One region of the Micromonospora sp. NPDC006431 genome, then DNA from elsewhere that is predicted to be linked to it. Evidence: predicted binding sites of a transcription regulator. Region 1 holds the regulator's gene; the other holds the start of a gene.
The links. Region 1 encodes HspR, which represses chaperone genes until heat shock. Its sites were predicted from a motif close to TTGAGTNNNNNNNACTCAA; they were not measured.
Positions count from the first base shown of each region.

Region 2: a site for HspR is predicted at 8,977-8,995, ahead of lon (endopeptidase La). Genes of this name have one in related genera too.

Region 1 is NZ_JBIAHQ010000001.1:322,884-337,901, reverse strand. It holds gene ACFYM6_RS01670 (DUF2617 family protein) at 1-480, opposite strand, end outside; gene ACFYM6_RS01665 (DUF4178 domain-containing protein) at 483-1,112, opposite strand; gene ACFYM6_RS01660 (hypothetical protein) at 1,211-2,035, opposite strand; gene ACFYM6_RS01655 (hypothetical protein) at 2,094-2,468, opposite strand; gene clpB (ATP-dependent chaperone ClpB) at 2,618-5,209, opposite strand; gene ACFYM6_RS01645 (TetR/AcrR family transcriptional regulator) at 5,295-5,936, opposite strand; gene ACFYM6_RS01640 (epoxide hydrolase family protein) at 6,020-7,156, shown strand; gene ACFYM6_RS01635 (hypothetical protein) at 7,216-7,443, opposite strand; gene ACFYM6_RS01630 (DivIVA domain-containing protein) at 7,464-7,781, opposite strand; gene ACFYM6_RS01625 (winged helix-turn-helix domain-containing protein) at 8,173-8,403, shown strand; gene ACFYM6_RS01620 (hypothetical protein) at 8,629-9,723, opposite strand; gene ACFYM6_RS01615 (cation:proton antiporter regulatory subunit) at 9,753-10,253, shown strand; gene ACFYM6_RS01610 (cation:proton antiporter) at 10,259-11,467, shown strand; gene ACFYM6_RS01605 (hypothetical protein) at 11,639-12,067, shown strand; gene ACFYM6_RS01600 (hypothetical protein) at 12,159-12,368, opposite strand; gene ACFYM6_RS01595 (heat shock protein transcriptional repressor HspR) at 12,515-12,955, opposite strand; gene dnaJ (molecular chaperone DnaJ) at 12,984-14,165, opposite strand; gene grpE (nucleotide exchange factor GrpE) at 14,245-15,006, opposite strand; gene dnaK (molecular chaperone DnaK) at 15,003-15,018, opposite strand, start outside.
Region 2 is NZ_JBIAHQ010000010.1:136,724-151,741, forward strand. It holds gene ACFYM6_RS18945 (family 43 glycosylhydrolase) at 1-914, shown strand, start outside; gene ACFYM6_RS18950 (2'-5' RNA ligase family protein) at 960-1,493, opposite strand; gene ACFYM6_RS18955 (nucleoside deaminase) at 1,551-1,979, shown strand; gene ACFYM6_RS18960 (DNA-binding response regulator) at 1,985-2,590, opposite strand; gene ACFYM6_RS18965 (sensor histidine kinase) at 2,587-3,729, opposite strand; gene ACFYM6_RS18970 (hypothetical protein) at 3,863-4,696, shown strand; gene ACFYM6_RS18975 (DEAD/DEAH box helicase) at 4,757-6,559, shown strand; gene lon (endopeptidase La) at 6,617-8,953, opposite strand; gene ACFYM6_RS18985 (Lsr2 family protein) at 9,200-9,547, shown strand; gene ACFYM6_RS18990 (MDR family MFS transporter) at 9,787-11,034, shown strand; gene ACFYM6_RS18995 (hypothetical protein) at 11,314-12,183, opposite strand; gene ACFYM6_RS19000 (hypothetical protein) at 12,393-12,581, shown strand; gene ACFYM6_RS19005 (Asp23/Gls24 family envelope stress response protein) at 12,595-12,978, shown strand; gene ACFYM6_RS19010 (hypothetical protein) at 12,980-13,498, shown strand; gene ACFYM6_RS19015 (hypothetical protein) at 13,495-14,046, shown strand; gene ACFYM6_RS19020 (helical backbone metal receptor) at 14,197-14,913, shown strand.

The DNA.
Region 1 (15,018 bases):
CACCGTCTCGGTCAGGACCAGCTCGTTGGTCTGGGGATACGCGTGCCAGGTGCGCCAGGCCACCGAGCCGCCCGGCGGGTCGGGGCGGACGGAGAGCGCGGTGACCGCGTCCACGTCGCCGGGGAAGACCCCGACCAGCGCGTACGGGTCGTCGGCCAGGTCGGCGCGGAGCGCGGCGACCTGGGTACGCAGCCCGTCGCCGGCCGGCCGCAGCACCGTGGCGGTAAACCGGTAGCCGGCCACCGGGTCGTGCAGGGTGTCGGGCAGGTGCGGCGCGCGGCCGGGCAGGCAGGCGACGGTCTCGACCAGCGCGCCGCAGACCACCTGGTGCGAGGCGCCGAGCAGGCGCAGCCGCAGCCGGACGCCATCGGGCAGGGCCAGCTCGCGGACGTGCAGGGCGGGGCGTTCGGGGCCGCCGAGGGCCAGGCTCAGGTCGGCGGCACTGGTGTCGACGTACGGGGCGTCCAGGGCGACCAGCACGCTCAGCCCGCCTGCTCCGGGTCGCCCTGCGGGTAGATCATCACCTCGGCGCGGTGCAGCTTCTCGCCGAGGGCCACCTCCCAGCCGGCCTCCCCGTACGCCTCGAAGGAGAGCCGGGCCCCGCCGGGCGCCTGGTAGTCGTGGTAGCGCATGGTGCCGCGCGGGTCGAGGCCGGTGCCCTCGGTGGCGGTGTAGCGCGCCTGGCCGGACTCGTCCCAGCTGTAGCGGCGGCCGGCGACGTCGAGGGTGGGCGCGCCGGGGGTGACCGTGGCGGACGGTTGGCCGGTCCAGAGCACCAGCTCCAGATCCGGGTCCGTCTCGACGGAGAGCCAGCGCTTCACCCCGCCGGCATCGTCGAGCAGGTGTTCCGCCCAGCTCCAGCCGCCCTCGACCAGGTGCACCGAGCCACGGACGGTGTACGGGACCTGGCGGATCTCCACGATGTCGCCGGGCTTGAGCCGGCGGGGGTCGCCGCGGAGCGCGTCGGCGTCCCGGTCGTGGAACGGGTCCCCGGGGGCGGGCGGGCGGAGCCGGGTGCGGGCCTTGCGCAGCGCCACCAGGGCGATCACCACACCGGCCGCCCCGAGCAGGCACCCCAGGGTCACCAGCAGATACGCCACCGTTCCGTTCACGACCGCCTCCCCACACGCGTCGGCGGAGACGGTAACAACCGGACGCACGCCCGCCGAAACGACGTTCGCTGAGTGGCCGGTCAGCTACCCGGCGTCGCTCAATCCCGGGTGGGATCGGCCTGCGGGGGCGGCCCGTCGGGCGCTCCCGTGGGATCGAGCGGCGCGGCGGGGGCGGGCGCGCTGGCTTCCGGTGCGGCCGGGTACTGCCACGGGACGCCGTGGGCCCGCGGGTCGGGGCAGATCATGTAGCCGGGCGGCAGCAGGTAGGGCGCCGGATAGGCGACCGGCGGGTGCGGCGGTTGCGCGGCCTGGGGCACGAACCAGTGGCGGGACGTCGGCAGCGCCAGCAGCACGATGGCGGTGGCGGTGAGCCCGAAGACCAGCAGCGCGATCAGTCCGCCCCCGGCGAAGAGGAGGTCCTCGGCCGGATAGGAATCGGTGTCGTAGAGGGTCTGGATGAACCTCGACTCCTCCTGGAAGAACTCGGGGGGCATGTCCCCCTCCTCGGGCGGGCCGCCGAACGCGAAGAGGAACGGGAGCGCCGCGCCCGCGCAGAGGCACTGGCCGAGGCCGACCAGCAGTTGCAGACCGCCGGCCACGAAGACGGCGATCCGGGCGCCGACGCTGCCCCGGCGGACACCCCAGGCGGCGCCACCGAGGACGGCCGCGAGCAGCAGCGCCGGCACCCCCACCACGCAGGACGTCATGATGTTGCCGAAGCGCTCACCGTCCACCTCGGCCGGATCGGCGGCGGGCACCAGCCGAGCCGCGTGGTCGATCTCGCCGTTCCACCAGATCGCGTGCCACACCACCAGGCCGACCGCCACCAGCAGCAGCGCCGACGCAGCGAGCTGCAACCAGGAGGCCGTCGTGACGGCCTTCGGGCGGGGCGGGCGGGTCGGCGGAGTGGCGGTCGAGGTCATCCCGGAAAGCTACGGGGCCCCACCAGTTTCCGCAGTCCCGTTTCGGGTGGACCGCCGGTCAATTCCCGGCGAGGCGTTCCGTGGCGTACTCGCGCAGGCTGGCCCGACCCATGAGGCAGCCGGTGAACGTGGTGAACTCGGCCTCGTCGGTCCGCAGCCTCATCCACGCCGCGCGCCCCGCCGCCGCGTCGGCCTTGTCCAGCAGCGTGGCGGCGTACGCCTTCCCGGCCGGCGACCCGTGCCGGAGCAGCCAGTCGACCTGCTTCCGGGCCGCGTCGGGATGCTCGTCCAGCGCCTGCTCGACCCGCCGGTACGCCTCGGTCTCCGGCAGCAGCGTCCCGGCGAACCCGACGCCGCCGAACGCGAGCGTGTCCGCCCGGGCCAACTCCTCGACGGCCGAGTCCAACTCCCGGTCCTTTCCGATCCCCACCATGCCCTTAATCCTTTCCCCGAACGCCCCTCCCACCACTCGTTGATCGGAAAGTTGTCGCAGGCCGCAACACCGGGCGCAGGTGGACCGGGGCCCGGGGACAGGACCGGCCCCGCCCGAGGGGTGGGGCGGGGCCGTTCCGGGCGGGTGGGTCAGGCGGCGGTGACGGTCAGGCCTTCCTTGCTGTCGGCCAGGTCGACCTTGACCGTGTCGCCGTCGCGGATCTGGCCGGCCAGCAGCGCCTTCGCGAGCTGGTCGCCGATCGCCGACTGCACCAGCCGGCGCAGCGGACGGGCGCCGTAGATCGGGTCGTACCCGTGCTCGGCGAGCCAACTCCGGGCCGGGTCGGTGATCGCCAGGCCGAGCCGGCGGTCGGCCAGCCGGCGGCGCATCCGGTCCAGCTGGATGTCGACAATGGCCCGCAGATCCTCGCCCTGCAGGGCGGCGAACACCACGATGTCGTCGAGGCGGTTGAGGAACTCCGGCTTGAAGTGCGACCGGACCACCGCGAGGACGCCCTCCCGACGCTGCTCCTCGGTCAGCGTCAGGTCGCTGATCACCGACGACCCGAGGTTCGAGGTGAGGATCAGGATCGCGTTGCGGAAGTCCACGGTACGGCCCTGGCCGTCGGTGAGCCGGCCGTCGTCGAGCACCTGGAGCAGCACGTCGAAGACGTCGGGGTGGGCCTTCTCCACCTCGTCCAGCAGCACCACCGAGTACGGCCGGCGGCGCACCGCCTCGGTGAGCTGGCCGCCCTCCTCGTAGCCGACGTAGCCGGGCGGGGCGCCGACCAGGCGGGCGACGGAGTGCTTCTCGCCGTACTCGCTCATGTCGATGCGGACCATGGCCCGCTCGTCGTCGAAGAGGAACTCGGCGAGCGCCTTGGCCAGCTCGGTCTTGCCGACACCGGTCGGGCCGAGGAAGAGGAAGCTGCCGGTCGGACGGTCCGGGTCGGCGACGCCGGCCCGGGCACGGCGGACCGCGTCGGCGACCGCGCCGACCGCCTCGCGCTGGCCGACCACCCGGGAACCCAGCGACTCCTCCATCCGGAGCAGCTTGGCGGTCTCCCCCTCGAGCAGCCGGCCGGCGGGGATGCCGGTCCAGGAGGCGACCACCGCGGCGATGTCGTCCGCGCCGACCTCCTCCTTGAGCATCGCGCCGTCGGCCTGGAGCCGGGCCAGCTCCTCCTCGGCCTGCGTCAGCTCGGCCTTGAGGGCGGGGATGCGGCCGTACCGCAGCTCGGCGGCGCGTTCCAGCTCGCCGTCACGCTCGGCCCGCTCGGCCTCGCCGCCGAGCCGCTCCAGCTCCTCCTTGGCGGTCGAGAGCTTGGTGATGTGGCTCTTCTCCAGCTGCCAGCGCTCCGAGAGCGCGGTGAGCTGCTCCCGCTTGTCGGCCAGCTCCTTGCGGAGCCGCTCCAGCCGCTCGGCGGAGGCGGCGTCCGGCTCCTTGGCCAGCGCCATCTCCTCGATCTCGAGCCGGCGCACCGCCCGCTCGATCTCGTCCACCTCGACCGGGCGGGAGTCGATCTCCATCCGGAGCCGGGACGCGGACTCGTCGACCAGGTCGATCGCCTTGTCGGGCAGGAACCGGTCGGTGATGTAGCGGTCGGACAGGGAGGCGGCGGCGACGAGCGCGGCGTCGGTGATCCGTACGCCGTGGTGCACCTCGTAGCGCTCCTTGAGGCCGCGCAGGATGCCGATGGTGTCCTCGATGGTCGGCTCGCCGACCAGCACCGGCTGGAAGCGGCGCTCCAGCGCCGGGTCCTTCTCGATGTGCTCGCGGTATTCGTCCAGCGTGGTCGCACCGACCATCCGCAGCTCGCCCCGGGCCAGCATCGGCTTGAGCATGTTGCCGGCGTCCATCGAGCCCTCGCCCTTGCCGGCGCCGACCACGGTGTGCAGCTCGTCGAGGAAGGTGATGACCTGGCCGTTGGAGTTCTTGATCTCCTCCAGCACCGACTTCAGCCGCTCCTCGAACTGCCCGCGGTACTGCGCGCCGGCCACCATCGCGCCGAGGTCGAGCGAGACGAGCTTCTTGTCCCGCAGCGACTCGGGTACGTCACCGGCGACGATGCGCTGGGCCAGGCCCTCGACGATGGCGGTCTTGCCGACGCCCGGCTCACCGATCAGCACCGGGTTGTTCTTGGTACGCCGGGACAGCACCTGGATCACCCGGCGGATCTCGGAGTCCCGGCCGATGACCGGGTCGATCTTCCCCTCGCGGGCGCTGGCGGTGAGGTCGACGCCGTACTTGGCGAGGGCCTGGTAGGTCTGCTCCGGGTCGGCGGTGGTGACCCGGCGGTCCCCACCGCGGACGGTCGGGAAGGCGGCGACCAGGTTCTCCTCGGTGGCCCCGGCGTTCTTGAGGGCGACGGAGACCGCGCCACCCACCCGGGCCAGGCCGGCCAGCAGGTGCTCGGTCGAGGTGTATTCGTCGCCCAGCGGCCGGGCGATCTGCTCGGCGGCGCCGATGGCGTTGACGAACTCGCGGGCCAGGGTGGGCTCGGCGATGCTGGAGCCGTGCGCGGCGGGCAGGGCGTCGACCGAACGCTGGGCGACCCGGCGCAGCTCGGCGGGGTCGGCCCCGACGGCGCGCAGCAGGCCGGCGGCGGTCGAACCCTCAGTGTCGAGCAGCGACAGCAGCAGGTGCCAGGGCTCCACGGTGGCGTGGCCGCGCTGGTTCGCCAGCGCGACGGCGCCGGTGATGGTCTCGCGGCTCTTGGTGGTGAGGCGTTCCGTGTTCATGGGCTCCCCCGGATCGGCGTGTCCACTGGAATCGACACAACCAGAGTTGAGTCTATTCCGCTCAACTCCGATGGTGTGAGCTGGCTCACTCGGAGCGTCGCCACCGCCAGTCGAACTCCCCGACCGCCGGCGGTGGCCCGGGCAGTGACGGCTCGGCCACGGCAAGACCGGCCAGCAGCAGCGCCAGGTGCCGGCGACGCAGCTCCCGGGTCCGCTCCGGATCGGGTACGCGGATCGCGGCGCACCCCTCCAGCAGCAACCCGACGTCCTGCACCACCACATCCGCGCGGAGCCGACCGGTGGCCCTGGCCCGCTCGACCAACTCCGCGGTGAGCTCACCGGAGCGCACCGCGTCCCGCCCCATCTCCTCGGTCGGCGTGAAGGTGCCGGCGAGATGCACGGTCAGCGAGTGCACGTCGGCATCGACGACACGCTCCAGGAACCCGGCGAAGGCCCGCCAGCCGTCCGGGTCGGCGGCGGACTCCTCCGCCACGGCGATGTACCGCCGCAGGCCGTCGTGGCAGAGCTTGCGGAGCAGGTCCTCCTTGCCGGCATAGCGCCGGTAGAGGGCGCTGATGCCGACGCCGGCGCGCTCGGCCACTGCGGCGATGGGCGCCTTCGGGTCAGCCAGGAAGACGGCGCGGGCGGCTTCCAGGATCACCGCGTCGTTGCGGGCGGCCTGCGCGCGGCGGCCGGGGAGCTGCGGAGCCGCGGTGGGGTTCGGCATGAATCCAGATTAGCAGTGGAACGGATCGTTCCGCTCTGCTACAGTCAAACGGAACGAAGCATTCCGTTCTGAAGGAGCAGCGCATGTCCAGCACCACCATCCGCCCGTTCCGCGTCGAGATCCCGCAGTCCGCGCTCGACGACCTGGCCGACCGGCTGCGCCGCACCAGCTGGCCCGGAGAGCTGCCCGGCGCCGGCTCCGCGTACGGCATGCCGACCGGTCGGGTCCGCGAGCTGGCGACGTACTGGCTGGAGAAGTTCGACTGGCGGGCGGTCGAGGCGCGGCTCAACGCGTCCCCGCAGTTCGTCACCGAGATCGACGGCGAGGACATCCATTTCCTGCACATCCGGTCCTCCCGGCCGGACGCCACCCCGCTGGTGCTCACCCACGGCTGGCCCGGCTCGGTGGTCGAATACCTGGACGTGATCGCCCCGCTGACCGAGCCGGCCGACCCGGGCTCGCCGGCGTTCCACCTGGTCATCCCGTCGCTGCCCGGCTTCGGCTTCTCCGGCCCGACCCGCAGCGCCGGCTGGAACCGCTACCGCACCGCCCACGCCTGGGCGGAGCTGATGGCCCGCCTCGGCTACGACCGCTACGGCGCGGTCGGCAACGACGGTGGCTCCCTGGTGTCGCCCGAGGTCGGCCGGATCGACCCCGAGCACGTGCTCGGCGTGCACGTCACCCAGCTCTTCTCGTTCCCGTCCGGCGACCCGGCCGAGTTCGCCGGACTCTCCGAGGCCGACCAGGCCGCCCTCAAGCACCTGCAGTGGTTCTACGAGAACAAGTTCTCCTTCAACCAGGTCCACAGCCAGCAGCCGCAGACCCTGGCGTTCGCGCTGGCCGACTCACCGGTCGGGCTGCTCGCCTGGAACGCACAACTCTTCGACGAGAGCCTGGACGCCGACTTCATCCTGGCCAACGTGGCGGTCTACTGGTTCACCGGCACGGCCGCCTCGTCCATGCGGTTCTACTGGGAGGACGCGCACACCACCGAGCACCCGACCGGGCCGACGACCACGCCCACGGCGCTGGCCATGTTCCCCGGCGACTTCCAGTCGATCCGCCGATTCGCCGAGCGGGACCACGGCAACATCGTGCGGTGGACGGCGTACCAGACCGAGGTCGAGGGGCGCGGCGACGTCGGCGGGCACTACGCGGCCCACGAGGCGACCGACGTGCTGGTCGGCGACATCCGGGAATTCTTCGCCTCGCTTCGCTGAGCATCGGCCGCTCACGCGCCCGGTCGGGGATCCGGTCCCGACCGGGCAACCCACCGCGGTCAGCGGGGCAGGCGGGCCGTACAGGGAGTCTCGTGGTCGGCGCGCAGGATGCATCGGCGGCCGTCGTCGAGACGGTGGTCGCAGAACACGCGATGGCGTACCCCCTGGTTGTCTTCGGTGGAGACGGTGGTCTCGCCGGAGTCGACGTGGGTGAGGAAGGCCAGCGAGCGGGCGGCGGTCCGGCCGAGCATCTTCGCCCGAGCCAGGTCGGGTGCCCGGACCGGCAAGTGGATAACGTAGCGGCTGGTCACGGGCGCCGGGCCAGGTCACGCATGGTGGGGGCCTGGCGGGACTGCCACTCGCGGAGCGCGTCCTTGATCCGGGCCGTTTCCGCCCGACTGCGGGCCACCTCGGCCTGCGCCGCGGCAAGATCGCCGGCGACGCGGTCGAGGAACGCGGCCACCTCGACCGGGTCGAGGCCGCGCCGCCGGGTGGCGAAGGTGCGGCTCCGCACCTGCCACGGCCGCAGCGGCAGGTACGACGTCGAGCGGTACGCGCCGGGCGGCGGTTGGTTGACCGGGCCGACGTTGCGGCGCTTCGACAGGGGCCGCAGGAAGTTACGCACGATGCTGATCCCTTCTCGACATCAGTGACCGAGGGGCGGAGGCAGCGGACCAGCCGAGCACCATTGATCAGCCGGCCCGCCCGTCCTGCCACCGCAGCCCTGGTCGGCGGTACGGCAGCAGGGCCGTTTCCTGGGCACGCCGGTCCCACCCGGCGTATGGGTACGCGGAGCTGGCACGACCGGTCCACACGACGGCGGTCCAGTCGTGCCAGCGACGGATGCCCGACGAGCGAGGCCGGTTGCCTACCAGGCTTTCCGCTGCGAGGCGTCCGTCCAGCAACATACAATGCAAAGCATTCAATGACAAGGAGTGGCCATGCTAAGCACGCGAAGTGTTGGCTGACGTGTATCACCCGTGGGAAGATCTTGGGGCCTACCAGGAGTTGCTGCCATGCCCCGAGTTTCCGACCGCCAGCGAATCGCACAGGACATCAGAGACAAGATCGCCTCGGGTGAGTACGCCCCAGGGGACAAGCTCCCGTCGCTGCGTGAGCTGATCGCGCACTACGGAGTCTCCGCTGAGCCGGTCCGCTCAGCGCTGTTGATCCTCCAGGCCGAGGGCTTGGTCGAGGGCCACCAGGGCAAGGGCATCTACGTAACCCCCCGAGACGCTGCCCCCTGATCTGGTCCGCTTGAGGTCCGTAGGCAGGTCAGGTAGCAGCCGGGATCGCGATCGTTGACGGCCACGCTGCACCATTATCGGCGAGTCGAGTCGCTCAGCTGCCGACGATCATGAGCGGGCCCGCGAACGTGATGGCGCAAACGATTCAGGTCCAAAGGACGCCACCACCACAGACCCCGGTCGCCGGAGCGCTGCCGGGACGAGCGCGGCCAAAAGGCCGAGCGGTCAGTCGCCGACCAGGACCACCCTGATCCAGCGGCGGGCGCCCACCGGGCCGACGGACAGGACCGTCTCGTCCGGGGCGCGGGCCGCGAGCGTGCCGTCAGCGAGCAGCGACAGGTAGTGCTCGGGGCCGACCGGCCAGCTGACCCGCTCGTACCGGCCGTCGACCACCACCCCCACGCCGTCCGGCCCGGTCACCGCCACCCGCCCAGCGCCGGCGGGGACCACCGAGTGGATCCGGTCCGGGTGGCCGTCGGCGCGCACCAACTGCCAGTTGCCCCGGTAGCGCCAGAGCGCCGGGAAGCCCGTCCGGTCCGGTCGCTCCCCGACCAGCCAGGCCTCGCCGTCGGGCGAGCGCATCACCCGCACCACACCGACCTCACCGTCGGGCGCCGGCACCTCCGTCCGCTGCCAGCGCCGTCCCTGGTCCGCGGAGACCGCGGCGTACGGCCTCCCGTCGCTCGCGCCGGCCGCCACCAGCAGATCCTCGACCTCGCGCACGGTGTTCACGGCCGGCAGTCCCGGCTGGGCGGCCAAGGGTCGCAGCCGGCGGCCGTCCCAGCGGGCCACCTGGCCGTCCTGCTCGGCCACCTGGAACTGGCCGTTGGCCCCCGACAGCACCGGCGACGGCGCGGTCCCCGGGTGGTGGGTGAAGGTGACGCCGCCGTCGGTCGAGGCGTACCAGCCGAACGGCTCGGCGGCGAGCACCAGCAGGCCCTTCGGGGCGTAGAGCTGCTGGTTGTCGGCGACCGGCCTGGGATGCGGCAGCGCCCGCCAGGACCGCCCACCGTCCCCGGTGCCGAAGAGCTGTGCCGGGCAGTCCCGGCCGGGCGGCCGGCCGTCGCAGGTGGCGAAGAGGGCGTACGCCTGGTCGGCGTCGACGAACTCGACGAACGGCGGGTCGTACCGGTCGGGGACGGCGACCTGCACGCGGCGTACCTCATCGACGTCGGCGACCGGCGGCGCGGTCGCCGACGGTCGGGGTGACGCGGAGGCCCGGTTCGGCGGTGGCCGGCGGACGTCGCCGATCGAGCAGGCCATCAGCACGGGCAGCAGCAGGAGGAGGACGACCAGGCGGCGGGATCTTGCCGAATCCATCCGAGCTCCAACCGGGTAACCTCGCCAGCGTGCGAGTACGTGTCGAACAGACTGCCTTACCGGGGATCGGCGTACGTCACGACCTGGTGACGGAATCGGGCCGCCGGGTCGGCGTGGTGTCCCACCGCAACGGCCGACGGGATCTCGTCCTCTACGACCCGGACGATCCCGACTCCTGTCAGGCCGACATCCCGCTGACGGACGACGAGGCGGAGGCGCTCGCCGACATCCTCGGCGCGTCGCTGATCCTCGGCCAGCTCTCCGGGCTGCGTGAGCAGGCCGCGGGGCTGCTCACCGAGCAGATCGCCATCCCGGCCGGCTCGAAGTACGTCAACAAGCGGCTGGGCGACACCAAGGCGCGTACCCGCACCAGCGCCTCCATCGTGGCGGTGCTACGGGACGGCGAGGTCATCGTCTCGCCGGACCCGACCTTCCGCTTCGCGGCCGGTGACGTCGTGGTCGTGGTGGGCAACCGCCAGGGCCTCGACGGGGTGAGCGCAATCCTTGCCGACACCGACCCGGACGGCTGACGCGGATGCACGAAACCACGATCCTGCTCATCGAGGTCGGCGCGCTGCTGCTGCTGCTCGGCCTGCTCGGCCGACTCAGTCGCCGGGTCGGCCTCTCACCCATCCCCCTCTACCTGCTCGCCGGGCTCGCCTTCGGCCACGGCGGCCTGCTGCCGCTCAACGCCAGCGAGGAGTTCTTCGCCGTCGGCGCGGAGATCGGCGTGATCCTGCTGCTGGTCATGCTCGGCCTGGAATACAGCGCCAACGAACTGGTGGGCAACCTCCGCTCGGCGGCCCCGGCCGGCCTGATCGACGCGGTGCTCAACGCGCTGCCCGGCTTCGCCTTCGCCCTGCTGCTCGGCTGGGGCTGGACCGCCGCCGTGGTGCTCGCCGGCGTCACCTGGGTCTCCTCGTCCGGGGTGATCGCCAAGGTCCTCGGCGACCTCGGCCGGATCGGTAACCGGGAAACCCCGGTGATCCTCTCCGTGCTGGTGATCGAGGACCTGGCAATGGCCCTCTACCTGCCGCTGCTCACCGCGCTGCTCGCCGGGGTCGGCCTGGTCAAGGGCGGCGTGGCGCTCGCCGTCGCGGTGCTCACCGTGGTCGTCGTGCTGGCCGTCGCCATCCGGTACGGCCACCTGATCTCAGCGGCGCTCTCCGCGAAGGACCCCGAGGCGCTGCTGCTCGGGGTGCTCGGCCTGACCCTGCTGGTCGCCGGCGTCGCGGCCAAGCTGCAGGTGTCCGCGGCGGTCGGGGCGTTCCTGGTCGGCATCGCCCTCTCCGGCCCGGTGGCGCACCACGCGACGGAGCTGCTCTCCCCGCTGCGGGACCTCTTCGCCGCGGTCTTCTTCGTGTTCTTCGGGCTGGTCACCAACCCGCTGGACATGCCCCCGGTGCTGCTGCCGGCGCTGGGGCTGGCCGTGGTCACCATGGGGACGAAGCTGCTCACCGGCTATCTGGCGGCCCGGCGGGCCGGGATCGCCGAGCCCGGTCGCTGGCGGGCCGGCTTCGCGCTCACCCCGCGCGGCGAGTTCTCCATCGTCATCGCCGGGCTCGCCGTCGCCGCCGCGCAACCGATCGAACCGAAGCTGGCGGCGCTCGCCACCGCGTACGTGCTGATCACCGTGGTGACCGGGCCGATGCTGGCCCGCCTGCCCGACCTGCCCTGGTTCAAGCGCTGGTTGCGTGAGCGCACCGCCGCCCGGCGGCCCGTCCCGGTCGGGGCGGCCGACTGACCCTGGTCGGGGCCGGGTCGACCGTACGGTGGACCCGGCCCGGCCAACGGTCGCCGAATTGGTTCCGGGAAGGTCTACCGCAGGTACGCGCAACCGCGTTACCGTGTCGCCCCAGCAGCCAGCGTCCGCGGGTGGCCGGTGCCCCCGCCAGCGGAAACGGAAGGTTGGCCGGTGAGCGTGCAGGAGTCAACGTTCCGCGGCTTCGCCAACCCCGTCGACCCCTCGCCGGCGGAGCTGCGGGCCTGGGCGTACCAGCCGGACTCCGTACCGCTGACCTCCATGCCCCCGGACTGGGACCTGCTGGTCGCCGGTGACCACCTGGTGCAGACGCTCTTCCAACTGGCCATGGACACGGCCTGCCCGGCCCGCCGGTTCGCCCTGCACTGCCTCTACATCTACGCCGCCGACGGCATCCGCACGAACTTCCGGGCCCACCCGAAGCGCCGCTTCCGCAAACTGGTCGAGCAGGCCGAGCGGACCGGGGACGAGCTGATGCGCAACTGGGCGCACAACAGCCGGGTGCTGCTCGCCCGGCCGGACCTCTTCGCCTACGGCGACTGGTGCGAGGGCGGCCTGGTGCGGGAGAACCGGCGGCTCTAGCCCTCTTTTCCTCTTGTGGTGGGGGTGTGGCCCTGGCACGGCGAACGGGCCGGGACCCCCCGTGGGTCCCGGTCCGCACGTCGACGGGTCGTCAGCTCGTCGATCCGCCCTGCTTCTTGCGCCGCTCGTCGAGCCTGGCCCGGTCGATGCCGTGGTCCAGCTGGTCAGCGAAGCGGCCTTCTTTGATCTTGTCGGTGAAGCGGCTCTCGGTTAACCGATCGAACCGCTCGCGGATGTTCACGGCCATCTTCTCCAGCCGGTCCTCCGCCTCCTGCGCCACCTTCTTCGCCGATTCCGTCATGGCTCCCCCTGCCAAGTTCGGAGTCCGGATTGAGTTGGTTGGGCCTGATTCACAGGTTAGCGGAGAGAGTGGCTGCCGGACGCGGAACAGCCACTCATCCCATTGATCTGCACGGAATGAGTGGCGACGGGCGGCGGAGCGCGGGATCAGCGGTCGCCGGTGCGGCGTGGCCGCCAGACGACCAGCGCCGTCGAGGTGCGGTTGGTGGGCACGAGGTCGCCACGGGACAACCGGCCCAGCGACTCCAGCTCGGCGATCCGCCGGTACGCGGCGTCCAGCTCCGCCTCCAGCCGGGCCACCCGCTGCTGGGCCTCCTCCAGCAGCCGTTCCAGGCCGATGATCCGCTTGACCCCGGCCAGGTTGATGCCGTCGTCCTGGCTGAGTCGCTGCACCTCGCGGAGCAGCACCACGTCCCGGACGCTGTACCGGCGGCCACCGCCGGACGCCCGGCCGGCCTGCACGAGGCCGAGCCGGTCGTACTGGCGCAGGGTCTGCGGGTGCATCCCCGCCATCCGGGCCGCCACCGAGATCATCAGGACCTTGGCCTCGTAGGCAGGGTCACCCGAGCCGACGAACTCCTGCGACATCCCCGCTCACCTCCGCTGCCTTCACCGGTCAACTGAACCGACGCACCCGGGCGTCGAGATGTTCCCGCGCGGCGGGCGGGGTCTGTTCCGCGAACGCCTCGAGCGCCGCCCGCGCCTCGTCCGACACCTTCGCCGGGACCACCACGTCGAGGGTGACCAGCAGGTCACCGGCGCGGCCGTCCTTGCGTACGACGCCCTTGCCCCGGGCCCGCAGCACCCGGCCGCTCGGAGTACCCGCCGGCACCCGCAGGGTCACCGTCCCGTCCAGGGTCGGTACGCGCAGGTCGGTGCCGAGCACCGCCTCCGCGAACGTGATCTGCACGGTCAGGGTCAGATCGTCCCCGGAGCGCCCGAACAGCTCGTCCGGGCGGACCTTCACGTGGACGAACAGGTCGCCCGCCGGGCCGCCCCGCTCACCCGGTTCGCCTCGGCCGGCCAGCCGGATGCGCTGGCCGTCGGCCACCCCGGCCGGAAAGCGCACGTTCAGCGTGCGGGTCTTGGTGACCCCGCCCGTGCCGTGGCACTCCGGGCACTTCTCCTCGACGATCGTGCCGACGCCCTGGCAGTTGCGGCACGGCTCGGAGAAGCTGAACGACCCCTGGTTGCGGGTGGTCACCCCGGCGCCTTGGCAGACCGGGCAGGCCACCGGCTGGGTGCCCGGCTTGGCGCCGTTGCCGTGGCAGGTGTCGCAGACCCCGGGGGCGCGCAGCGTCAGCGGCAGCGTGACGCCGCGTACCGCGTCCTCGAAGTCGAGCGCCACCTCGGCCTCGACGTCCCGGCCGCGCGCCGGGCCGCGAGCGCGGGCCGGACCGGCGCCGCCGCCCGAGAAGATCGAGCTGAACAGGTCGGTGAACCCGCCGCCACCGAACCGGGTGTCGGTGCCGCCGGCCGCGCCGCCGAACAGGTCGGAGACGTCGAAGGGCATGCCGCCCGGCTGGCCTCCGGCACTGGCGTGGCGCCGGAACGCGCCTGAGCCGAACAGCGACCGCATCTCGTCGTACTCGCGGCGCTTCTTCTCGTCGCCGAGCACGGCGTACGCCTCGGAGACGGCCTTGAACCGCTCCTCGGCCTTCGGGTCGCCGGGGTTGTGGTCCGGGTGCGACTCCCGGGCCAGCTTCCGGTACGACTTCTTGATCTCGTCAGAGGAGGCGGACTTCTCCACGCCCAGCACGGCGTAGTAGTCCTTCTCGATCCAGTCCTTGGAACTCACCCGTCCACCCCCTTCCACGGGACGTACCCCGGTCGTCCCGCCCGCCCGGTGCGGGCGGGCGGGACGTCACGGGTCGGCACTACTCGGGGTCGGCGACCGCGACCAGGGCCGGCCGCAGCAGCCGTTCGCCGAGCTGGTAACCCCGACGCATGACCTGCACGCAGGTCGGTTCGGTCACGTCGGCGGAGGTCTGGTGGGCCACCGCCTCGTGCCGGGTCGGATCGAACGGGTCGCCCTGCTCGCCGAACGCGGTCAGGCCGAACTTGCCCAGCGCCGTGGTGAGCTGCTCGGCCACCGAGCCGAACCCGCCCACCAGGTCGCCGTGCTCGCGGGCCCGGTCCAGGTCGTCGAGGATCGGCAGCAGCGCGGTCAGCACCGAGCCGGTCGCCTGCTCCTGGACCAGGGCGCGGTCCCGGTCGACCCGCTTGCGGTAGTTGGCGTACTCGGCCGACACCCGCTGCACATCCCGGGTCCGCTCGTCCAGCTCGGCCCGGAGCGCCTCCAGCTCGGCGCCGAGCGGCCCGCCCGGCTTGACGACCTCCTCGACCTCCTCGGTCGGCTCGGCCGGCGCGTCGACGACGGGCGGACCGGAGACCGGCGCCTCGGTCTCGATCTCGTCAACCACGACCTCGGTCTCCTCGACCAGCCCCTCGGCGGGCGCGTCGGCCGCGGCGTCCGCGGCTGCGGCGTCCGCCGCGGGCTGCTCGGTGGTCTTGCCGATTCTGCGCTTGTCTCGGATGACGATCCGCGGCTCGTCGCCGGCGCCCGGTCCGGCGCTGGCCGAGCCACCCGGCGCCGACCCGGTGGAGCCCGGGTCGGCCGCTCGTGGCTTCTCCGTCACTTCTTGTCCTCG
Region 2 (15,018 bases), on a different contig from region 1:
TGCGGGTCGGCGGCGGGCGCTTGACGGCCCGGGAGGCCGGCGGGACGGTGGCCGAGGCACCCCTGCCCGCCGGGCTCGACCTCGCCGACCGGCACAACCTGGCCGTCGAGGTACGCGGCCGGCAACTCGTCGCCCAGCTGAGCCCGGCCCGGCTGGGTGACCAGCTCGCCGTGGTGACGCTGGAGCTGACCCGGCCGGCGGCCGGCCCGCTGGCGCTGCTCGCCGCCGGGGCCGCCGGTTTCGACAACGTCAGCCTGGCCCGGCTGTACCGGCCGGTGCGGCACACCGTCGCCCCGCCGGCGGTCGGCCCACTGCTGCCGGGGTTTTCGGACGAGTTCACCGACGGCCTCGATCCCGCCTGGCGCTGGATCCGGCGCAACCCGACGGCCAGCGTCACCGACGGCGGGCTGCGCTGGCCGGTGGAGTCGACCGACCTGGTCGGCACCGGCAACACGGCCGGCGTGCTGCTCCGCGACGCGCCGACCGGGGACTACGTGGCGGAGACGAAGGTGACCCTCGACCTCGGTGCGGACACCGTCCGCAACTACCAGCAGGCCGGCATGATCGCGTACGTGGACGACGACCGGTTCGCCCGGCTGGCCCAGGTGGCCATCTGGAACACCCGCCAGGTCGAGTACGGCTACGAGCTGCCCTTCGCCGGCCAGCCGGTGTACGGCGGCTCCATCGTCGGCACCCCGGCCACCACCACCTGGCTGCGGCTGGCCCACCACGTCGACCCGGTCACCGGCGAACACGAGTTCCGGGCCGGCTCCAGCCGGGACGGGCAGCACTGGACCTGGGGCGCGGTGTGGACCTTCCCGGCCGACACCACGCCCCGGATCGGACTGGTCGCGCAGGGCGGCGCCCAGCCGGCGGTCACCGCCGAGTTCGACTACCTGCGGTTCTACCGCTGAGCCCGGGAGTCCGGGGCCGTCCGCAGCCGGACGGCCCCGGACGGCTCAGCAGGCCGGGCGCGGATGCACGGAGACCAGCTCGTTGACGGTACGGGTGTCGCTGTCGTAGCTGCGCGCGGCGACGAACTCCCCGGCGGGGCGGTCGAGGCCGGCCAACGCCCGGGCCCGGCGGCGGTCGGCGTCCCGGAACCGCAGCGCCAGGCTCAGGTGCGGGATCCAGCGCCCCGGCAGGTGCCACGGGCGCGGGCCGGGCGCCCCGGCGAGCACGTCCCAGACGGCACCGTGCAGAGCGAGCAACTGCGGCGCGGGCCGGACCAGCCAGACCAGCGGGGCGCTCCCGTCGAGCACCGCCACCCGGTCGAGGCGGGCGGGCAGGGGCAGCGCCGCGTCGCAGAGGTCGGCGAGGCGCTGCTCGGCCCCGGGTGGGAACTCGTCGACCGAGGCGAGGGTCAGGTGCGGGCGGTTGGTGGGGTGGATGTTGCGCGCCAGGCTGGGCAGACCGGCCTCGGCCAACCGTCGCCAGGCCACCCGTACCGCCTCCTCCAGCTCCGTCGAGCAGAGCAGTTCGACCGTACGCACGCCGTCAGGCTAGTCGCCAACGGTGTGTCGGGACGTCCCGTGGGGAATGCTCACCGGATGAGCGTGCTGACCGAGACCGACGAACGTCACCTGCGCCGGGCCCTCGCGCTGGCCGTCGCCGCCCGGGACGCCGGCGACGGCCCGTTCGGCTCGTTGCTGGTCGACACCGACGGGCGGGTGCTGGCCGAGGAGGTGAACACCGAGCGCACCGACGACGACATCACCGCGCATCCGGAGCTGAAGCTGGCCCGCTGGGCGGCCCGACACCTGGCCGCCGACGCGGCGGCCGTCGCGACGATGTACACGAGTTGCCAGCCCTGCGGCATGTGCGCCACCGCCATCGAACGCTCGGGCCTGGGCCGGGTCGTGTACGCGCTCAGCGCCGAGCAGTTGGCCCAGCTGCTCCCGGCACCGCCGCCCGCCCCGGTGGCGTACGCCGGCCCGGCGCTGCTCGCCGAGGCGCGGGTGCCGTTCGAGACGGGCTGAGCCGGTCAGAGCCAGCCGGCCTCGCGGGCGATCCGGACCGCCTCGGCCCGGTCGGTGGCGCCAAGCTTCTGCACGCAGGCGGCGAGGTGGTTGCGTACGGTCCCGGCCGCCAGGTGGGTACGCCGGGCGATCAGGGCGACCGGTGTGCCGTACTCGGCCAGGCGCAGGGTCTCCAGCTCCCGGGCGGTCAACGGGCAGTCGGGCAGGGTCAGCGCGTCGGCGGCGAGCGCCGGGTCGACGTACCGGGCCCCGGAGTGGACCCGGCGGATCACGTCGGCGAGCGCTCCACCGGGCGCGCCCTTGGGGAGGAACCCCCGGGCTCCGGCGGCCAGCGCGGGGCGCAGATGAGCGGGGCGACCGTGGCCGGTCAGGATCACCACGGCGCAGGCGGGCAGTACGCGGGCCAGTTCGGCGGCGGCCTGGATCCCGCCGGGCGGCGGCATCTCCAGGTCCAGCACGGCCACGTCCGGGCGGTGCGCCAGCGCGGCCGTCACGGCGGCGCGGCCGTCGGCGGCGTGCGCGACCACCTCGATGTCCGGCTCCAGGTCCAGCAGGGCCGCGAGGGCGAGCCGGATCAGCTCCTCGTCGTCGGCGAGCAGCACCCGGATCACGACGGCACCGGCAGGGTGGCCACGAGGCTGAACACCCCGTCCTCGGTGCGGGTGCGCACGGTGCCGCCGGCCGGGGCGAGCCGGTCGGCCAGCCCGCGCAGGCCGCCGCTGCGCTCGTCCGGTCCGTCGCCGCGGGCGCCGTCGTTGCGTACGGTCATCGTCACCAGGCCGTCCTCCCGGGTGATCTCGATCCGGCACCAGTCGGCCCGGCTGTGCCGCAGCACGTTCGTCCCGGCCTCCCGCAGCACCGCGGCCAGGTCGGCGGCGACCGCGGCCGGCAGGTCACCGTCGGGCGGCACGACCGTGCAGCGCACCCCGCTGGTACGCAGCACCTCACCCACCGCGGCCACCTGTTCGGCGAGGTCGACGGTCCGGTAGCCGTGCACGGCCGCGCGTACCCGGTGCAGGGCGGACCCGGCGAGGCGCTGCACCTCGGCGGCCTCCCGGCCGGCGCGGTCGGCGTCGACGGGCGCGAGGCGGGCGGCCAGCTCGGCCTTCAGCGCGATCACCGTCAGGTCGTGGCCGAGCAGGTCGTGCACGTCCCGGGCGAAACGCAGCCGCTCCTCGGCGGCGGCCAGCCGGGCGCGGGCGGCCTGGCCCTGCCGCGCCTCGACGAGCAGGTCCCAGAACCACACCTGCACCCAGGTGACCGCGGCGACCCCCAGGCCGACGCCGCCGGTGACGAGCAGCGCATGGCGTACCGGCACGCCGGCCCACTCGGCCACCACGACGGAGACCACGAGCATCGCGGCCATCGCGACGGTGGCGGTCACCGGCCGGAACAGCAGCGGCAGCATGCCGACCAGCGACGCGCCCAACCAGGCCCAGGTCGGCCAGGTGCCGGCGGCGACCGGCCCGACGAGCGGCACGCTCAGCAGGGTGGCCACGGCCAGCGCGGCGTACCGTCGGCGCCGCCGGTCGCCGGCGAGCCAGGGGGCGACCGCCGCGTGGACCACACCCGCCTGGGCGGCGACGAACGCGAGGAGCCCGACCGCGCCGAGGGCCACGCGGACCGGGTCCGGCTCGCGGGCCAACCCGACGCCCGGCAGCAGCAGGGTGGCACCGAGGTTGGTGGCAAGCGACGCCAGGGTCAGGTGCCGGGCCCGGCGCACCCGGCGGTCCGCCGCCTCGACCGTCATGCCCGCCGATCCTAGGTAAGTTGCCCGTCCGGTTCACCCCTGCGGAATGTCATCGGCACACCGTGCGTCCCGCACGGATCCCGGTGAGTTGTGCGCGGGTCGGCCGGGCGGCCGGTCGGGGCAGGGTCGGGGCATGACGGAGACAACGGCACGCGTACCCCGGAAATCGGCCCACGACGGCCGCCGGCTGGCGCGGCACCTCGCCGAGATGGTCGCCGCGATGCTGGCGGGCATGCTGCTGCTCGACCCGGTGTGGCGGGCGGGTGCCGCGGTGCTGGGCGGCGCGGACGTCCTCGCCCGGACGGACGTGGCGGCGCTGGTGATGGCGACGGACATGGCGCTCGGGATGGCCGCCTGGATGTGGCACCGCGGTCACCGACGGGTCGCCGTCGTCGAGATGGTGGCCGCCATGTACGTCCCGTTCCTGCTGCTCCTCCCGCCCTGGTGGGCCGGGCTGGTCGGGGACCACGGGCTGACGCTCGGCGGCCACCTGCTGATGCTGCCCGCGATGGTGCTGGTGGCGCTGCGGCACCGCCACGCGCCCGCGGCACCGCCCCGCCGGCACCCGGCCGCCGCGGCGCTGGCGCGCCGGTGGCCCACCGCGCTCGCCCTGCTGATGACCCTGGACCTCTGGATCGCGCCGGCCGTGCTCGCCCCGTGGACGCTACTCGTGCTGCCGGCCGGTTACCTGCTGCTCGGCACCGGGCGCCGGCAGTGGCGCGACCGACGGGCCCTCGCGCTCCAACTCGCCGGGCTGGCTGGCTGGGCCGGGCTGGCCGCGGTCGCCCTCGCCGTGCCGGACGGCGTCGGCGGTGCGCTGGTGGCCGCCGGCTGGCTGGCGCACGCCGCCTGGGACCTGGCGCACCACCGCAGCGGCCGGGTGGTCCCGCGGGCGTACGCCGAGTGGTGCGCGGTGCTGGACGTGGCGGTGGGGATCACCATGGCGCTGGCCCTGCTGGGCGGATGAGCGCGACTCGGTGTGCCGGTCGCCGCGCGGCCCGGTCGGCGGTGATGAAAGGCTTGCCGCATGAGTTCCGCACCAACGCCGACCAACCCCACCACCCCTGCCGACGCCGACGACCCGGGGACCACCTTCGCGGACCTCGGGCTACGCCCCGAGCTGCTGAACGCGCTGGCCGCGCTCGGCTACGAGGAACCGACCCCGATCCAGCGAGAGGCGATCCCGCCGCTGCTCGCCGGCCGGGACCTGCTGGGCCAGGCGGCGACCGGTACGGGCAAGACGGCAGCGTTCGCCCTGCCGCTGTTGCAGCGGATGCCGGACGAGCGGCCCGGCGGCGAGCCGGTGTCGCTGGTGCTGGTGCCCACCCGGGAGCTGGCCGTACAGGTCTCCGAGGCGTTCCACCGGTACGGCAAGGACCTGGGCACCCGGGTCTTGCCGATCTACGGCGGCCAGCCGATCGGCCGGCAGCTGCGGGCGCTCGACCTGGGCGTGGACGTGGTGGTGGCGACGCCGGGCCGGGCGCTGGACCACATCGCCCGGGGCACCCTGCGGCTGGATTCGCTGGCCACGGTGGTGCTGGACGAGGCGGACGAGATGCTCGACATGGGCTTCGCCGAGGACATCGAGGCGATCCTGGAGCACGCCCCGGCCGACCGGCAGACGGTGCTGTTCTCGGCGACCATGCCCGCGCGCATCGACGGGCTGGCCCGCCAGCACCTGACCGACCCGGTCCGCATCCAGATCGAGCGGGAGCGGCCGGTGGCCGGCGAGGCGCCCCGGGTGCGGCAGAGCGCATACCTGGTGGCGCGGGCGCACAAGCCGGCGGCGCTGGGCCGGGTGCTGGACGTGGAGTCGCCCACCGCGGCGATCGTGTTCTGCCGCAGCCGGGAGGAGGTGGACCGGCTCACCGAGACGATGAACGGCCGGGGCTACCGGGCCGAGGCGCTGCACGGCGGGATGAGCCAGGAGCAGCGGGACCGGGTGATGGGCCGGCTGCGGGCGGGCACCGCCGACCTGCTGGTGGCCACCGACGTGGCGGCCCGCGGCCTGGACGTCGAGCAGCTCACCCACGTGGTGAACTACGACGTCCCGTCGGCGCCCGAGTCGTACGTGCACCGGATCGGTCGGGTGGGCCGGGCCGGCCGGGAGGGCGTCGCGATCACCCTCGCCGAGCCGCGCGAGCACCGGATGCTCAAGACCATCGAGCGGGTCACCGGCCAGCGGATCGCCGTCGACAAGATCCCCACGGTGGCGGACCTGCGTACCCGGCGGCTGGAGCTGACCCAGGCGGCGCTGCGGGAGTCGCTGCTGGAGGACGACCTGGAGCCGTTCCGGGCGATCGTCGAGTCGCTGACCGACGAGTTCGACCTGATGGAGGTGGCGCTCGCCGCGGTGAAGCTGGCCCACGAGGCCACCCTGCCCGGGACCACCGACGAGGAGGAGGAGATCCCGCAGGTCGCGGTCCGACCGTCCCGAGAGGGCCGACCGGGGTACGAGGGCCGGGAGCGGCGCGGCGGCGGCCGGCCGAGTGCCGGCGGTACGACGCAGGTCTTCATCGGGCTCGGCCGGCGTGCCGGGGTCCGGCCGCAGGACCTGGTCGGGGCGATCACCGGGGAGACCCGGGTCAGTGGCCGGGACATCGGCTCGATCGAGATCGCCGACCGGTTCTCCCTGGTGGAGGTCCCGTACGCGGTCGCCGACGAGGTGATCCGGGGGCTGCGTGGCAGCACCATCAAGGGCCGCAAGGCCACCGTACGCCGGGACCGGGACACCGACGGCGGCGAGCGCCGCTTCGACGGCGAGCGGCGGGAGCGGCGCGACCCGGATCTCGACGGCGGTGCGCGGCGGGAGCGCCGGGACCGCTGGTGAGCACGGCGGAGGCCCCCGGTCGACCGACCGGGGGCCTCGTTGTGCCGGACGAACGGGTCAGGCCGCGGCGAGCGGCTGGCCGCCCAGGGTCTCCGCGTCGACGTCGGCCGGGCGCAGCGCCAGGGCGAGCACGTCGGCGACGTCGGCGAGGGTGTGGATGGTCAGCGCCTCGCGTACCTCGGTGGGGAGGTCGTCGAGGTCCGGCTCGTTGCGCTTCGGGATGATCACCTCGGTCAGGCCGGCCCGGTGGGCGGCGAGCAGCTTCTGCTTCACACCGCCGATGGGCAGCACCCGGCCGGAGAGGGTCACCTCACCGGTCATCCCGAACTCGGGGCGGACCGGTCGGCCGCTGGCCAGCGAGGCCAGCGCGGTGACCATGGTGATGCCGGCGCTGGGGCCGTCCTTGGGCACGGCGCCCGCCGGAACGTGCAGGTGGATCCGCCGTCCGGCCAGGGCGTTCGGGTCCAGCCCGAGCCGCCGCCCGTTCGACCGCAGGTACGACAGGGCGATGTGCGCGGATTCCTTCATCACGTCGCCGAGCTGGCCGGTCAGGGTCAGCCCCGGCTCGCCCTCCATGCTGGTCGCCTCGATGAACAGCACGTCGCCGCCGGCACCGGTGACCGCCAGTCCGGTGGCCACGCCGGGCACCGCCGTCCGCTCCGCCGACTCCGGGGTGAACTTCGGCCGGCCCAGGTAGCGGGCCAGGTTGTCGGTGTCCACCCGGACCGGGGTCGGGTCGGCGGCCAGCGCGACCGCCACCTTGCGCAGGATCTTGGCCAGGGCGCGTTCGAGCTGCCGGACGCCGGCCTCCCGGGTGTACTCGCCGGCGATGAGGGCCAGGGCCTCGTCGGCGATGGTCACCTCGTCGGCGGTCAGCCCGGCCCGCTCCCGCTGCCGGGGCAGCAGGTGGTCCCGGGCGATGGCCACCTTCTCGTCCTCGGTGTAGCCGTCCAGCGTGACCAGCTCCATCCGATCCAGCAGCGGGCCGGGGATGGTCTCCACCACGTTGGCGGTGGCCAGGAAGAGCACGTCGGACAGGTCGAGGTCGACCTCGAGGTAGTGGTCCCGGAAGGTGTGGTTCTGCGCCGGGTCGAGCACCTCCAGCAGGGCCGCCGCCGGGTCGCCGGCGTAGCCGACAGCCAGCTTGTCGACCTCGTCGAGAAGCACGACCGGGTTCATCGAGCCGGCCTCGCGCAGGGCCCGGACGATCCGGCCGGGCAACGCGCCGACGTACGTGCGCCGGTGGCCGCGGATCTCCGCCTCGTCCCGGACGCCACCGAGCGAGACCCGGACGAAGTTGCGCCCGAGCGCCCGGGCGATCGACTCGCCGAGGCTGGTCTTGCCGACGCCGGGCGGGCCGGCCAGGGCGAGCACCGCGCCCGAGCCGCGCCCGCCGACCACGCCGAGGTTGCGCTCGGCGCGCCGATTGCGCACCGCCAGGTATTCCAGGATGCGATCCTTCACGTCGGCCAGGCCGGCGTGGTCGGCGTCGAGCACCGCGCGGGCCGCGCCGAGGTCGGTGTTGTCCTCGGTACGCGTGCTCCACGGCATCTCCAGCACCGTGTCGAGCCAGGTACGGATCCAGCCGGCCTCCGGCGAGGCGTCGCTGGCCCGCTCCAGCTTGCCGACCTCGCGCAGGGCCGCCTCACGTACCTTGTCGGGCAGGTCGGCGGACTCGACCCGGGAGCGGTAGTCGGCGGAGCCGTCCGGCTCGTCCTCACCGAGTTCCTTGCGGATCGCGGCGAGCTGCTGGCGGAGCAGGAACTCCCGCTGGGACTTCTCCAGGCCCTCCCGGACGTCGCTGTTGATCTGCTCGGTGACCTCCTGCTCGGCCAGGTGGTCCCGCACCCAGCCGACCAGCAGCTCGAGCCGGGCGGTGACGTCCGGGGCGGCGAGCAGCTCGGTCTTCTGCGCCAGGCTGAGCCAGGGCGCGTAGCCGGCCGCGTCGGCCAGCTCGGAGAGGTCGGTCATCCGCTCCATGGCGTCGATGACCTGCCAGGCGCCACGCTGCTGGAGGACCGAGGTCATCAGCGCGCGGTACTCGCGGGCGAGTTCCCGGGCGCGGCCGGCCGGTGCGGGTTCGTCGAGTTCGGCCGCCTCGACCCAGAGGGCGGCGCCCGGTCCGGGCACGCCGGAGCCGATCTGGGCCCGGGCGAGGCCACGGACCACGGCGGCGGGCTCGCCGCTGGGCAGCCGGCCCACCTTCTCGATGGTGGCGATCACGCCGACGGAGCCGTACTCGCCGTCGATGCGGGGCACGGCGAGCAGCTTCTTGTCGCCGCTGGCGCGGGCCGCGTCGACCGCGGCCTGGGTGGTCGGGTCGAGGGTCACCGGGATGACCATGCCCGGCAGCAGGACGGCGTCGGTGAGGGGAAGTACCGGAAGAGTTGCCATCGAACACCTGCCATCACGTTGAGTTGAGCGTGTTTGACTCAAGTTACAAACCATGCCCCTTGTTCCGGGATGTGACCCACGCCACTCATTCGCATCCGCCCGCTGCCGTACACAGGGCCCGAGAGAGCCATTCCGCGGGCGGATTAGCCGACCCGCCGAATGGCGAAGGTCGGTTATTGTTGCGAAATTGCCGCGCCATAGGTCAAACTCTTAGCCACACCCCGCCCGACACAGGGAGCAATGGCGATGGCAAGGAAAGTAATCACTGTTCTGACCGACGACCTCGACGGCGGAAAGGCCGATCGGACCGTCGAGTTCAGCCTGGACGGCGTGGCATACACGATCGACGTCTCCGACGAGAACGCGGGGGTCCTGCGTAAGGCCCTCGACCCGTTCATCACCGCTGGCCGGCGGATCGGGCGCGGGCCGGTCGAGGCGGGTCGCGCGGCACGTCGGACCGCCCGTCCGGCCACCTCGGGAATGGACCGCGAGCAGAACCGCGCCATCCGGGAATGGGCCGCGAAGAACGGCTACGAGATTTCCGAGCGGGGCCGCATCCCCGTCTCGGTGGTGGAGGCCTACAAGAACCGCTGAACCTCCCGGTTCACCGTCGGGCACACCGGGGTCACGCTGAGAAATCGGCATGACCCCGGGCGGCTTTTCCCCGCGTTAACAATTTTCATCCCCGGGAGGAGAGCCGGTAGCGAACTCCACCCCACGCCGTGACCGACACCACCATGGCCGGCACCGGACCGGCACCCTGCCGCACCCCTCGACTGTAATGACCGACGACGTCTGAGGTCATTACAAGTACGACGCACGGGGGTAGACGCATGGCGACCTGGTGGAGGCAGACCGGGGGCGGGTTACCCCGCACCTTCTGGTATCTCTGGACCGCCACCCTGATCAACCGGTTGGGCGGGTTCGTCGCCATCTACCTCGGCGTCTACCTGGTCTCCGTACGGCACTTCGACCCCTCGTACGCCGGCGTGGTGATCGGGTTGCACGGGGCCGGCAGCGCCCTCGGCACGCTGCTCGGCGGCATCATCGCGGACCGGTGGGGGCGGCGACCGGCGATGCTGGCCGGCAACCTCAGCGCCGCAGTCACCGCGGCCGCCCTGGGCCTCACCGGCCACCCCGTCGCGATCGCGGCGCTCACCCTGTCGCTCGGGCTCTGCCTCGGCGTGGCCCGGCCGGCCTTCACCGCCACCATCATCGACGTGGTCGGCGACCGCGACCGGCTGCGCGCACTGACCCTCAACTACTGGGCCATCAACATCGGCTTCTCGGTGGCCGCCACCCTGGCCGGCGTGCTGATCCGGGCCGACCCGGTGCTGCTGTTCGTGGTCAACGCGGCCGTGCTGCTGGGCACCGCCGCCCTGATCGCGGTCAAGGTGCCCGAGTCCCGCCCGGCCCCGGAGGTCGTCGGACCGCGCGCCCCGGCTGACCGGGGCGGCCTCGGCACGGTGCTGCGCGACCGGGTCTTCCTCACCTTCACGGCGCTGACCGGGCTCATCTGGCTGTGCATCGAGGCGGACGTGATGCTGCCGGTGGCGTTGCAGGCCGACGGGCTGCCGGCATCGGCGTACGGGCCGGTCATCGCGGTGAACGGACTGATGATCGTGGTGGGGCAACTCTTCGTGCCGCGGCTGATCGCCCGCTTCGACCGCTCCCGCACCATCGCGCTGGCAGCGGTGGTGATCGGCACCGGGTTCGCCCTCACCGCGCTGGCCGACACCGTCTGGTTCTACGCCGGCACCGTCATGGTCTGGACACTCGGCGAGATGCTCATGACGCCCGCCAATTCAGCGCTCACCGCCGACCTCTCCCCCACCGCGCAGCGCGGCCGCTACCAGGGCGTCTACTCGCTCGGCCACGCCTTCGCCAGCTTCGCCGGGCCAACCGTGGGCGGCCTGGTCACCGGCCGGTTCGGCGACACCACGCTCTGGCTGGGGCTGGCCGGCCTGGCGCTGCTGGTGGCGCTGGGCAACCTGCTCGCCGGGCCGGCCCGGACCCGGCGGATCGCGGCGCTGCGCGTACCCGCCCCGGCTCCGGCCCGGCCGGAACCCGCGCCGGTCTAACCGCGAACGGTCGGTGCCGCGGGCTTTCCACGGTTCGGTCGGCCTACCTGACCTGGATCCGCACCACGTCGAAGGCGAGCGTCTGGTTGGCCTACTCCATCAACTGCTACGGTCCGGGCACACGTCGATGACCGACGATGCCCTTTCCGCACCGTCTCGGCACGGCTCGGAAGACCCGCGTCATTCCCGCTGAGGTACGGAGCTACCGCGGTGACGGTTCAACGGTGGATCGGGAAATTCGCGGCACCGTTCCGCCGCAACCGGCGCCGAGGTGGTCGATCAGTCAACCCAGAGATGGTCGAAGGCGAAGCCGCCGGCGAACTCGTCCCGCCGGGCGGCGAGCCGCCGGATCTGCTGCCGCAGCTCGTCCCGGTCCACCAGCGGCGGCTCGCCGACCTCGAGGTCGCGCAACCGCTCCCCGACCGCCACCGCGGCCAGGTCCTCGGCGAGCCGGTCCGGGTCCACCCCACAGGAGAAACGCTGCGCGAAGAGTTGGACCCGCTCGACCAGGCACCGGCCGGGCCGCACCTCGACCCAGCTCCACCCCTCGGCCGGGCCGTCCGCCCATTGCACGTGCAGCCCGCGGACGATCGGGTCGGCGAGGCGCCGCTCGACGAACGCCTCGACAGCGGCGGCCCGGGTCAGCGCCCCGAGGTCGTTGACCGGTCCGCGGCGGCCGTCGGGAAGCCGGCCGAGAATGTCCCGGAACCCGACCATGTCCCCGCCCTCCGGGCCGGCTTGAGTGCCGGCCGCGTAGCTGCGCGCGTCGATGACGTACTCGACGAGGCGGCGGCCGTGCTCGGAGCCGCGCAGCGTCGGCGACTCCACCCGCAGCACCGGCAGACCGACGGCCGCGCAGACCGCGCTTGTCATCCGCTCGGCGCGCTGGGCGGAACCGGCGGGCGCGGGCGCGGCGATCTGCAGGGCGAACAGCGGCCAGCCGGTGTCGGCCGCGCACACCACCAGGTCGAAGCCCTCCTTGCTGGCGGTGCTCCACTGGTGCCCGGTGATCCCCGGCGGGCGCCCCTGCACCAGCTCGCTCAGCCGCCGCGCCGCGTACCCGACCTGGCCGGCCCGGCTGAGCAGCGGCGCCGCCCCGCCGGTGATCGGACGCAGCCAGGACGCCGCCACGCTGCCGGTGCTCGTCATCTTCGCCAGATCCATCCGTCCGTCGATCGACGCCCGAGTGTATGCGTTCGATCATGTTCGTCGTGTCGCCGGTGCACGATCGGGCGGGTCGTACCCGTTCGTCACCGTCGCCGGACCCCGGTTCCGCGGTCCTCGTCCGCCATGAGTGCGCGGCGGGGAAACGGGTACGCCCCGCCCGTCCGGTCGGTCACCGCACAGCGGAGGTGGGCATGACGCGCCATCAGTTCGGGTTCCTCGCCGGGTTCCTCCTGGTCGCGGTCTGGGCGCTCGGCGGGGCCGGCGCCGCGGCGGGCGCCACGCTGGCCGGGCTGGTGGGCTGGCTTTTGGTCCGGGTCCTCGACGGGGACGTCACCCTGCCCGGGCTCGCCGATCGGGCCCCCGCCGGCCGACACCGGTGAACGGAGGCGTCCGATGACCGGCACCCTGCCGCGGCGCGGCACGTCCACCCAGGATCGCCCGGTCGCGCCGGCCCGGCCCTGGAGCGAAGAATGGCTCGCCCGGCTCGCCGCGGACGCGGCGCGGCTGGCCCCGGCCGTGTCCGGCCCGACGGCGGCCGTCCGGGTGGCCGGGCAGGCCGCCCGGATCGACCTCGACCTCGCCGTCAGCTACGGCGCGCACCTGCCCACCGTCGCGGCCGCGGTCCGCCGCCGGGTCACCGCCCGGATCGAGGCGCACACCGGCCTGACCGTGGAGTCGGTCACCGTCACGGTGGTGGACATGCCCCTGCCGGCCGACCCGTCGACAGCCGGCGGCGACCGCGCCCGGGGCGGCGGGATCCCGGCGGCCGGAGGTTGACATGCGCACGGTCAACCGGGTCGCCACCCTGCTGCTCGCCGTCGCCCTGCTCGCCGGTGGGGCGCTCGCCGTCGCCGAGGGGCTGCTCGCCGCGCTCGGCGGTCCCGGTCCGCTGGTCCACCGCTGGTACGCGACGCTGATCACCACCCGCTGGCAGGACGCCCCGGCCCGGGCGGTCGCCGGCGGCGTAACCCTGCTCGGGCTGGTGGTCCTCGTCGCCGAGCTGCGCCGGTGGCGCCCGGCCCGGCTGCGGCTCGCCGAGGACGACCGCTGGCACCTGCACCGCCGGTCGATGGAACGACGGCTGGCCCGGGCGGTCTACGCCGTGCCCAGCGTCCGACGGGCCCGGGTACGCCTGCGCCGGCGGGGGGACTCCTGGCGACCCCGGGTGACCGCCACCGCCGACCCGGCGGCCCGCGCCGACGTCGAGTTCGCCCTGCGCCGGGAACTCGACCGGCTGGCCACACCGCGCCGGGGTCGGATCGACGTCCGGCTCCTACCGGCCCGGCGGGCCACGTGAGCAACGCCGCGCACCGGCTGCTGTGGACGGTGCTCGCCCTGGTGCTCGTGGCCGCCGGCGGGACCGCGCTGGCGGTCGGGCTGGGCTGGCTGCCGGGCGGCGGCGCCCCGTTGCTGGGGGCCGGCCCGGCCAGCTGGTGGCGGGCCGGCACGCCGTGGAGCGGTCTCGCGGTGGCGGTCGGCGGGGTGCTGGTGGCCCTGCTCGGGCAGCGGTTGCTGGCCGCCGGGCTGCGCGTGCCCGGCCGGCTCGCCGGCACGCTGGCGCATCCCGGTGACGGGGGCGGGCGTACCCGGGTGGCGAGCGAGGTGCTGACCGCCGCGCTGGAGCGGGACCTGTGCCGGGCTCCCGGGGTACACCGGGCCCGGGTGGTGCTCACCGGACCGGTCAGTGGGCCGGACGTCTGGGTGGAGCTGCGCGTCGACCCGTGCGCCGGTCTCGGCGCGGCCCGCGCGCACGTCGACGCCGCGGTCCGCCGGTTCGCGGCGACGGTCGGCTGCCAGCCGGCGCACCTGGACGTGACCGCCCTGGTGGACGAACCCCGGCCCTGAATCGGCAACGCCGGCTCGGCGTCCGACGCGGCGCGAGCCGGCGCCGCCGCCGGCAACGCCAGCCCGACGCGTCCGGCCCCGCGACGCGACCTGGAACCGCCGCCGCTCCCCGGCTGGGGCAGCATGTACGGGACCGAGGGGAGGCCCGACGTGCGGGTGGTGTCGCTGGTGCCGTCGTTGACCGAGGCGGTGGCGTTGACCCGGCCCGAGGTGCTGGTCGGGGCGACCGACTGGTGCACCCATCCGGCCGGGCTGGACGTCGCCCGGGTCGGCGGGAGCAAGTATCCGGACCTGGACCGGGTGCTCGCACTCCGGCCCGACCTCGTGCTGCTCAACGAGGAGGAGAATCGGCTTGCCGACGCGGACGCCCTGCGCGCGGCCGGCGTACCGGTGCGGGTCACCTTTCCCCGTACGGTGCCGGAGGCGCTGACCCAGCTCGGCGAGCTGGTCGCCGCGCTCGACGTGACGGACGAGCCGGACTGGTTGCGGGCCGCCCGGCGGGCCTGGGCCGACCTGTCCACGCCGACCAGCCACCGGGCCGCGGTGGTGCCGGTGTGGCGGCGGCCGTGGGTGGTGCTCGGCCGGGACACCTTCGCCGGTGACGTGCTGCACCGGCTGGGCGTGGCGAACCAGTGGGCCGGACACGCGGAGCGGTATCCCCGCCCGAGCCTGGACGAGCTGCGCGGACGACGGCCCGACCTGGCGGTGCTGCCGGACGAGCCGTACCGGTTCACGGCCGGCGACGGACCGGAGGCGTTCCCCGGCGTACCGGCCACGCTGGTCTCGGGCCGCCACCTGACCTGGTACGGGCCCTCCCTCGCCGAGGCGCCCGCGCTGCTCGCCGCCCAGCTCGCCCGCCCGGTCTGAGCCCGGGGCCTCGGCGGGCGTCACCGAAGGTGGCGCCCACCATGGCGTGCCCCGACCGGACCCTTTCCCGGGACCCGCGGGTATCGGCCGGTCGCGATCCGGCAG